DNA from 3 places in the Mycobacterium sp. E2327 genome. Region 1 is predicted to be linked to each of the others. Evidence: riboswitches for the same ligand, from Rfam matches in the RefSeq annotation. Region 1 holds a riboswitch; each other region holds the start of a gene.
The links. Region 1 has a riboswitch for cobalamin ahead of metE (5-methyltetrahydropteroyltriglutamate--homocysteine S-methyltransferase). Riboswitches for the same ligand answer to the same signal wherever they lie in the genome.
Positions count from the first base shown of each region.

Region 2: it holds a riboswitch for cobalamin, as region 1 does, so the genes downstream of both, A5712_RS16690 ((2Fe-2S)-binding protein) here and metE (5-methyltetrahydropteroyltriglutamate--homocysteine S-methyltransferase) in region 1, are expected to answer to the same signal.
Region 3: it holds a riboswitch for cobalamin, as region 1 does, so the genes downstream of both, A5712_RS08630 (PPE family protein) here and metE (5-methyltetrahydropteroyltriglutamate--homocysteine S-methyltransferase) in region 1, are expected to answer to the same signal.

Region 1 is NZ_LZKE01000160.1:1,160-4,428, forward strand. Features, by position in the region: gene A5712_RS19185 (SDR family oxidoreductase) at 1-310, shown strand, start outside; gene A5712_RS19190 (cytochrome P450) at 373-1,305, shown strand; cobalamin riboswitch at 1,402-1,551, shown strand; gene metE (5-methyltetrahydropteroyltriglutamate--homocysteine S-methyltransferase) at 1,709-3,269, shown strand, end outside.
Region 2 is NZ_LZKE01000141.1:10,658-13,926, reverse strand. Features, by position in the region: gene recA (intein-containing recombinase RecA) at 1-832, opposite strand, end outside; cobalamin riboswitch at 999-1,131, shown strand; gene A5712_RS16690 ((2Fe-2S)-binding protein) at 1,171-1,842, shown strand; gene A5712_RS16685 (DUF3046 domain-containing protein) at 1,874-2,080, opposite strand; gene A5712_RS16680 (glycosyltransferase) at 2,091-3,257, opposite strand.
Region 3 is NZ_LZKE01000070.1:47,352-50,620, reverse strand. Features, by position in the region: gene A5712_RS08630 (PPE family protein) at 1-1,324, opposite strand, end outside; cobalamin riboswitch at 1,411-1,600, opposite strand; gene A5712_RS08625 (hydrogenase maturation nickel metallochaperone HypA) at 1,685-2,020, shown strand; gene hypB (hydrogenase nickel incorporation protein HypB) at 2,049-2,819, shown strand; gene A5712_RS08615 (hydrogenase expression protein HypE) at 3,133-3,269, shown strand, end outside.

The DNA.
Region 1 (3,269 bases):
GGGTCCGGATCATGGTGTGCCGAGCGAGAATTCGTTTTTCCCGTACGCGGAGGCCAAGGCGGCCGCGGACGCGCACCTGCGCGCCAGCCACCTGGACTGGACGGTGCTGGGGCCGGGCCACCTCACCCTGGAACCGCCGACGGGGCGCATCGTCATCGGCAGGGGAAAAGGCGAGGTCTCCCGGGCCGACGTCGCGCTCGCGGTGGCCGCGTCGCTGCACGACGACTCCACCATCGGCCGCACCATCGAATTCAACAACGGCGCCGAGGGGGACGGCGTCCCCATCGCCGAAGCACTCGCTGACCAGTAAACTCCGCTGCGCACGGAGGCTTCCGGGGCGGATTCGCTGATAGGGATGGAAGGACAGGGCGCGTGAAGCTTGGCGACTGCCCGGTCTTTCCGCCCGAGGCGGCAGCCGCCCTGAGCACGGACCGCGGCTTGGGTTGGCGCCTGGCGCGAGAGGCCGGCCCCGTTTTGCGAGACCCGGGGGGCGGCTGGGTGTTCGTCGTCGGGCGGGAGCAGGTGTTGGCGAACCTGGACGATCCGCGGCTGGATCGCGCCCGGGCCCTTCCCGAAAGCGATCTCGAGGTGCACGACCGGCTGTTCGCGCCGAAATCAGCGCACGAGATCGCGGCGGTGTTCCGTCCGATCGCCGCCGAGCTGATCGATCGTTTCGCCGCCGCCGGCGGCGGTGACGCGGTGGCCGACGTGACCGCGCCGATGGCCGGCGCCCTGTTCGACGTCGTGTCGCGCCTGCGGCTGCTGCCCGCCGAACACCTGGCCGGGCAGTCCGGCCACGTCTTTGCCGAGGCGTGCCGCAACCTGTTCAAACACGCCGGCTGGCACCTGTTGGCGTTGGCGCGCGGCCCCGAATTGCGCGACGCGCTTCGACGTCAGCCCGAGCTGATCCGCGAGTTCGTCGAAGAGATCCTGCGGTTGGAGCCGATGGTGCAGGGCTGCCAACGTTTCACCACTCAGCCGATGACCGTCGCCGGGGTGGACATGCCGCCCGGCGTGGTGGTGATGTTGTGCATCGCCGCGGTGCAGCGGGACGGCAGCGACGCCATGTCCACCGATGATCTGGTGATCGGCGTTAGGGCGCACCGGCATTGGAGCCTGGGTGCGGGGTCGATGCGTTGCCGTGGCGGACACATCGTCCGGCAGGTGTTGCGGGTGCTGGTCGAGGAGTGGCTCGACCGGGCCGGGGATCTTGGGCCGGCTCCCGGTTTTTGGCCGGTGGCCGGGTTCCCGAGCACCGAGAACTCTTTGTGGCTGCCGAAGCTGCCGCTGGTGGCGAGGGCCTGAGACCGTCGACGCGGTAGACTCCGCTGCGCAGCTGGTCTGCCGTCGCCGCGACCGCGGCGCCGGCATCGAGCGAGGCAACGTTAGAGCCGCCTCGCGAGAGGGAACCCGGTGGGAGTCCGGGACTGTCCCGCAGCGGTGAGCAGGAACGACCGCCGTCAATAGGCACTGGTCTCAGCAACATCCGAGATCGGGAAGCGACGGCCACTAGGAGCACCACCCGGTGCGCGCCTGCGAGTCCGAAGACCTGCCAGCGGTGCCGGGCGCGCCGCGTCCGGCGGCTCATCGCCTCGTGGATTGGGCGTTTGGCGGTGCCCGGTGCGGTGTAACCCGAAGGCGTTCACCGTGTTCGGATCGGCTGCGCGTCCGCGGCGGTGAGCGCCCCGTCGATCGATAGGACGAAATCGTGACCTCGCAACCCTTCACCGCAACGGTTACCGGCTCCCCGCGCATCGGCCCGAAACGCGAACTCAAACGCGCGACCGAGGGCTACTGGGCCGGACGCACCAGCCGATCGGACTTGGAATCCGTCGCCGCAACGCTCCGCCGCGACATGTGGTCGCAGCTCGCGTCCGCCGGCCTGGACTCGGTGCCGGTGAACACCTTCTCCTACTACGACCAGATGCTCGACACGGCCGTCATGCTCGGCGCGCTGCCGGTGCGGGCCGGCGAAGTCCCCGACGAACTGGACCGCTATTTCGCCCTCGCCCGCGGCAACGACGACATCGCGCCGCTGGAGATGACCAAGTGGTTCGACACCAACTACCACTACCTGGTCCCCGAGATCGAGCCCGCGACCCGGTTCGCGCTGAACCCCGACAAGGTGCTCTCGGAGCTGAAAGAGGCATTTGCGCAAGGCATCCCGGCTCGGCCGGTGGTCATCGGTCCGATCACCTTCCTGCTGTTGAGCAAGGGCATCAACGGCGGCGGCGCGCCGATCGAGCGGCTGCGGGAGCTACTGCCGATCTACTCCGAACTGCTCTCGCTGCTCGCCGAGCACGGCGCCCAGTGGGTGCAGTTCGACGAGCCGGCCCTGGTGACCGACATCTCCCCCGACGCGCCCGCGTTGGCCGAGGCCGTCTACGCCGCGCTCGGCTCGGTGAGCGACCGGCCCGCGATCCATGTCGCCACCTACTTCGGCGACCCCGGGGCGGCCCTCGCCGGGCTGGCCCGCACGCCCGTCGAAGCCATCGGCGTCGACCTGGTGGCCGGCGCCGGCACCGCGGTGGCGGGCATTCCGGAACTGTCCGGCAAGCTGCTGGTGGCCGGCGTCGTCGACGGACGCAACGTCTGGCGCACGGACCTGGAGTCGGCGCTGGCCAAGCTGACGGCCCTGCTGGGTTCGGCTGGCAGCGTGGCGGTTTCGACGTCGTGCTCCACCATGCACGTGCCGTATTCGCTGGAGCCCGAAACGGGGCTGGACGACAACCTGCGCAGCTGGCTGGCCTTCGGGGCCGAAAAGGTAAGCGAGGTGGTCACTCTCGCGCGCGCCCTGTGTGACGGGCGCGACGCCGTCGCCGATGAGATCGCGGCGTCCAACGCCGCCGTCGCGTCCCGTCTCAGCGATCCGCGGCTGCACAACGCCGGGGTCCGCGCCCGGATCGACGAGATCATCGCGTCGGGCACGCACCGCGGCGACGCGGCCGAACGCCGCGCCAGCCAGGAGGCGCGGCTGCACCTGCCGCCGCTGCCGACCACGACGATCGGCTCGTACCCGCAGACGTCGGCGATCCGCAAGGCGCGCGCGGCTTTTCGGGCCGGCAAGATCGATGAGGCCGAGTACGTCGCCAAGATGCGCAAGGAGATCGCCGACGTCATCGCGCTGCAGGAGCAACTGGGCCTGGACGTGTTGGTGCACGGCGAGCCCGAGCGCAACGACATGGTGCAGTACTTCGCCGAGCAGCTGGAGGGCTTCTTCGCGACGCAGAACGGCTGGGTGCAGTCCTACGGCAGCCGTTGCGTGCGGC
Region 2 (3,269 bases), on a different contig from region 1:
ATTGCGACTTGCCGTTACCGCTGGACTTCTCGACGGTGAACTGGAGGAACTGTTCCGCCGGCCCGTTGTTGAACCAGCTCACAACCTTGCGAGGCACAACCTGGTCCGTCTTCGGGTCGTAGGACAGCACCTCGACGTCCATCTTGCTGTTGACTATCTTGCCGATCTTTTCGGTGGTGCCATCTGCAAGAGTCACTCGGGTCGAATAGTTCATGCACCCAAACATCACGCCGATCTTTTCCCGGAGCTGGTTGATGAAGATCGCCGTGGTGCCCGAGTTGTTGAGCGCGCCGGTCATCTTCCGCAGCGCCTGACTCATCAGCCGGGCCTGCAGCCCGACGTGGCTGTCGCCCATCTCGCCCTCGAGCTCCGCGCGCGGCACCAGGGCCGCCACCGAGTCGATGACCAGGATGTCCAGGGCGCCGGAACGGATCAGCATGTCGGCGATCTCCAGCGCCTGCTCACCGGTGTCCGGCTGGCTGACCAGCAGCGAGTCGGTGTCGACGCCGAGCTTCTTGGCGTAATCCGGGTCCAGGGCGTGCTCGGCGTCGATGAACGCCGCGACGCCGCCGGCGGCCTGGGCGTTGGCCACCGCGTGCAGCGCGACGGTGGTCTTACCCGAGGACTCCGGGCCGTAGATCTCCACGACCCGGCCACGTGGCAGGCCGCCGATGCCCAATGCCACGTCCAGTGCGATGGATCCGGTCGGGATGACCGAGATCGGTTGGCGCATCTCGTCGCCGAGACGCATCACCGAGCCTTTGCCGTAGCTCTTCTCGATCTGGGCCATCGCCAGCTCGAGGGCCTTCTCGCGGTCGGGGGCTTGCGTCATGATGCCTCTTCCTATCGTCGTTGTGTTCTTCTGACCGGTATCGGTCGGTTGGCGGTGACCCTAGGCGCGGGGTCCGACAAGTCCCCGAACGCTCACCACAGTAGCCGAACACCTGTTCGATTCAAGGTGACACGCCGGGCGCCCGACGGCGTGTGGCAACATTTGCTACCGACAAGGCGCTGACGGGGCTGACAACCTGAGGAAACCGGTGCGAATCCGGTGCGGTCCCGCCACTGTGATCGGGGACGGACACGTCCCGACCCGAGAGCCAGATACTCACCGTCAGCGCTTCCTCACGAGAACTGGGGCGGATTTCCCCTTAAGAGGGTTGGTTGCGCATGGACATTTCTGCCGAGCTGGCCGAAATATCTTCCTACAAGAGGTTTTTCACGTTCACCGTGGGCGGCGACGCGGCGGGGTGGCATCCGGTCGGGCAGTCATACGCCGACGGGTTCGCCGACCTGATCGAGGCCACCGCGCGGCGCTATCACACGTCGGACCTGCGGATCGCCGCCTCGCTGGTTCACCTCGGCCACGCCACGCGGTTGTGGTCGCCGGTGCTGGCGTGTGCGCTGGGCCATGGCGTGATCCCCGATCTCAAATGCCTGCAGCGCGCCGACGACGGGGCGCAGCTGCGCATCCCCGAGCCCGTCGGGCAGGCCGTCGACCGGCCGTCGGCGAAGTTGCTGTACCGCCTCGTCGTCCGGGGCCACATGAAACCGTTCGCCGCCGGCCTGCGCGTCAAGCTGGCGCCCGCCCTGCTGGCGGGCAACATCGCGTCCGCGCTGGTCGGGGCGTCCCGGGCGCTGCTCGTCGCGCGCCCCGACCTGCGGCCCGCGATCATCGAGATGACCGAGTCCCTGCTGGAAACCGGCATGCTGGCCGGTTCCGGCATGATCACCGGCTCACACCTGGGCTTCCGGCGTCGCAGCTGTTGTCTGTTCTATCGCGTGCCCGGGCGATCGGTCTGCGGCGACTGCGTGTTTCGCCGTGAGCGTCCGGGCCGCTGAGTGTGCACCCAGGGCGCCAACACTCGCACACTCACCACTGATCGCGCGGCACGTCGAAATCGGCGCACAGGGCGCGCCAGACGTCGCGGGGGTCCACCCCGTCCTCGATCGCCTGGGCGGCGGTGCGGCCGCCGAACCCGGTCAGCACGTGATCCACCAGCACCGACGCGCCGTAGGTGGAACCGAACCGCAACACAACCCGCTCGTTGAACTCCGTCAGCCGCACGCACGCCAACATACCCACCGAGCTACCCCGCTAAAGCCAGCGCTTCGCGGCACACCCACACCGGGTCGGCGACGTCGGCAATGCCGGCGGCGGCCTGGCGCGCGGCGTCGCGGTAGCCGGGCGACGACAGCACGTCGCCCACCGCGGCCACCAGCGCGTCGGCGGTCAGCGGCCGGATCAGCCGTCCGCTCCCCTGGCGCACCACCCGGTTGGCCATCTCCCACTGGTCCCCGCCGCCGGGGACCACGACCAGCGGCACGCCGGCCAACAGCGTCTTGCTCACGATCCCGTGGCCGCCGCCGCAGATCATCAGGTCGGCGTGCGCCAGCAGCTCGGACTGGCGCCCGAGGCCGGCCACCGCGTACGGCGGCAGCGTCAGCTCCGCCCCGCCCAGCCGCGAGACCACCAGGCGCGAGCCCGCCGGCAGCGTCTCCCCGGGTATCAGGCACTGCAGCGCGGCCTCGGCCAGGCCCGACGTGCCGGTCGACGCGGTCGACGGCGCGACCACCACCACCGGCCCGGGGCCGGGCGGCACCTCGAGCACCCGATCGGTCGGCTCGAAGTGCAGCGGCCCGACGACGACGGCCTCCGCCGGCCAGTCCGGGCGCGGCACCTCGAGGGCGGGCAGCGTGGCGATGAGGCGGCGCAGCGGCCCCGGGTCGACGGCGGGCAGCCCGATCTCGAGCCGGGCGGCCGCGCGCTGCTTGATGCCGGCGCGCCAGGATCGCCCCGTCAGCGCCCGCATGCCGGCGTCGCGCAGCCGGCCGCGAAAGCCGGTGCCCGGCGCCAGCCCGCTGCCGATCGGCGGCAGCCCCTTCGACGGCAAATACAGCGGATGCGGGTTGAGCTCGATCCACGGGATCCCCAGCAGCTCGGCGGCCATCCCGCCGCCCGCGGTGATGACGTCTGAGACCACCAGGTCGGGCGCCAGGTCGCGCAGCGCCGGGACGTTGAGCACGGCCATCCGCGCGGCGCGGCGATGGATCCGGGCCCCGGCGTCGATGTCCTCGTCGGTGGCGGCCAGCCCGTCCAACTCGGCGGCGTCGATGCCGACCGCGCGGGCGGCGCCGGTCCATTCCGCGCCGGTGAAGAGGGTGGGCCGATCGCCCGCCTCGACGAAGCGCTGGCACAGCGCGATCGCGGGGAACGAGTGCCCGGGATCCGGCCCGGCGACCACGGCGACACGCATCGACCCCACCCT
Region 3 (3,269 bases), on a different contig from region 1:
CGGCAACCGCGCTCAGGTCGCCCACCAGATAGGCGAAGCCTTCCATGCCCACACCGGTACCCGCCCCGGTCATCGTCGGTGGGGTGGCCGACGGCGGGAGCGCTGCGGGTGTAGCGGCCGGCGCGGTGGCCTCCACCGGAGCCGGCGTCGGAGAAGAGGCGGGGGTCGGGATGCTCGGGGACAGCGCAAGGACCGGCGGCATGATGGGCGGCGCGACGGGGGGTACCGGCGGCAGGGCGGCCAGTCCCGCCAGGCCGGCGAGGCCAATCGGCGCCACCGCGCCGGAGGCCAACGCCACTATCGGAGCGGTTATCAGGGGCACGAAAACCGTCAGGACCACGGCAGTCTGCTCGAGCAGCGTCTTGAGCAACGCGATGGTGTCAGTGATGATCGTGCCGACGGCTTCGACGGTGGTGAACAGGATGGTGAAACCGATCGTCGCGGGATCGCCGCTGGCGAGCGCCGCCGTGAGATCCAGTCCGATAAAGAAGAACGTTTCCGACAGATACGCGACATACGAGCCGATATCCATCGGATAGCCCAGGGCGAACGCGATGTTGGACGGGCTGAAAAAGATCAGTGGGTTACCCAGCAGGGGCAGGTAGGGATCAAACCCCGAAAACATCGCCGCGAAGAAGGGATTGTCGTACAGCGCGTTGCTCAGCGGTTCTAGGACGTCGTTCCAGTAGTCGACGAAACCAATCTTCGTCAGCCAGGCCATGACCTGGTTCTCCGTGTCGGGAGGCAACGGGAAGGCCTGGTAGAAAGCTTCCACCAGCGCATGAAGATTCACGATCTTCGGCGCCGCCGGCACCTGCGGGGACGAGGCCACTGCCGCGGTCGAGACCGCATGGTAGATGCTCATCACGGTCGCGGCCTGGATCCACATCCGTGCATAGTCAGCTTCATTCAGTGCGATGGGGATGGTGTTGATGCCGAAGAAATTTGTCCCCAGCAACGCCGCGTGGGTGGCGTGGTTGGCGGCCAGCTCGGCCAGGGTGGGCATCGCAGCGAGGGCGGTGGTGTAGGCGGTGGCCGCAGCTTCATGTCGGACTGCCGTCGCCGCACTGTCAGCGGCGGCTAGTGCGAGCCAGGCAATATGCGGGCCGTGGCTGGCCACATACGCCGCCGCGCTCGGGCCCTCCCATGCCCCGGCCTGCACCCCCGCCATTAGCGCGGTCAGCTCCTCGGCCGACTCGGTGTACGCGATGCTCAACGAGGTCCACGACTCTGCCGCGGCCAGCAGCGGACCGGGCCCCGGCCCGCTGCTCAGCAGAGCCGAATGGACCTCTGGCGGCGAAGCCATCCAGATTGGGCCGGTCATCGGAGACGACCGAATTCGACAATGATGGTTCGACAACGAGGTTTCGGCGCCATGACAGGCCAGCTCTCTCGGGGTACTCCGCCCCGGGTAGCAGGACACGATGACGCGAGTCTCCTGGCTCTCGGATCACTGCTCGCCTCGCCTTCCGACCGGTGGCCGTGGCTTCGTGAGGTTCGCTCCCCGATGACAGTGGCGGGACCGCGCCGGATTCGCACCGGCTTCCTGCGTCGTCATCGCCTTACGCGGAATATTGTCGCACCCCGACGCCGAACTTGCCCGAATCGAGCAAATCCAAGCTGATGCTGAGATCGAGTTGGGCTTGAGTTCGGGCAACCACCGTTTCGGGTGTAGAAAAGTGCCATGCACGAGCTGTCGCTGTGCGAGGCCATCGCCGGTCTGGTCAAGACCCATGCCGAGGGCCGGCACGTCGACGTGGTTCGGGTGCGGATCGGGGCCCTGCGCCAGGTGGTGCCGGAATCGCTGTCGTTCTGCTGGACCCTGGTCCGCGATTCCGAGGACATGCCGGACGCCGAGCTGGAACTCGAGTGCGTCGGCGCCGAGGTGAGGTGCCGCTCGTGCGGCCGCGAATCGGAGATCACGTCGGCCTGGTCGATCTGGTGCCCGCGGTGCGACAGCCCCGATGTGGAGGTGCTGCACGGCAACGAGTTCCTGGTGACGTCCTTGGACGTCTCGTGAAAAGCGCTCCCCCCGAACGGATTTGACCATGGGCAGATTCCACCGGCACGACGACGGAACCGTGCACACCCACGATCACGACCATCCCGATCACCAGCACGGGGACCACAGTCAATACCAGACGGGCAAGCAGCGCATCGACGTGCTGGAGGCGATCTTCGCCGAGAACGACGTCCTCGCCGCGGCCAACCGGGCGGCGTTCGAGAGCCACGGGATCCGCACGCTGAACCTGATGAGCTCCCCCGGGTCGGGCAAGACCACCATCCTGCAGTCGACGCTGGACGAGCTCGCCGGCGAATTCGCGATCGGCGTCATCGAGGGTGACATCGCCACCGATCTGGACGCGGCCAAGCTCAGCGGGCGCGGTGCCCAGGTGTCACTGCTCAACACCAGCAATGGGTTTGGCGGGGAATGCCACCTGGACGCGCCGATGGTCAATCGCGCCCTGCCCGGCCTCGACCTCCCCGGGCTGGACCTGGTGATCATCGAGAACGTCGGCAACCTGGTCTGCCCGGCGGAGTTCGACGTCGGCGAGCACGCCAAGGCCATGGTGTACTCCGTGACCGAGGGCGAGGACAAGCCCCTCAAATACCCGGTGATGTTCCGGTCGGTGGACGTGGTGCTGCTCAACAAGATTGACCTGGTGCCCTACCTGGATGTCGACGTAGACGCGTACATCTCGCACGTCCGCGAAGTCAACGCCACGGCCGAGATCCTGCCGGTCAGCGCGCGCACCGGCGCCGGGATGGGCGCCTGGTTCGGGTGGCTGCGGCGATTCGCGGCGAACTCCGAGGACTGAGGGCGGTCGTACTGCGATTGACTCGCGTGACGGACCTGCCAACCACTCGCAAGACGACGGGAATTTTCCGGTGCATCGTTAGGCTGGCTCACGGGTTGGCCGGCCCAGCGCCCGACAGGCGAAATCCCCTGCGCGGCAACGCTAATGGGTGCAAACAGAGGTTAATAGCACATCTGTATATTTGCCGGCAAACGGTGGACCGTTGACAACCGACTGAGGCGGGAGTAGACCCAAATTCAGCGCTGCGCAAGTGGGCCGACGGTCGACTCCGGCAGCGCAAGGAGCGTCCAGCCCGGCTCCGGAAAGCTGCAGCATGCCAACAGAAGCGGCAGTCAAAGCAGAAGAAACATTGATCCATGTTCTATGGATTAACGCGGGCCTCAGTTGCGACGGCGATTCGGTGGCGTTGACTGCCGCCACCCAGCCCAGCGTCGAGGAGATAGCCCTCGG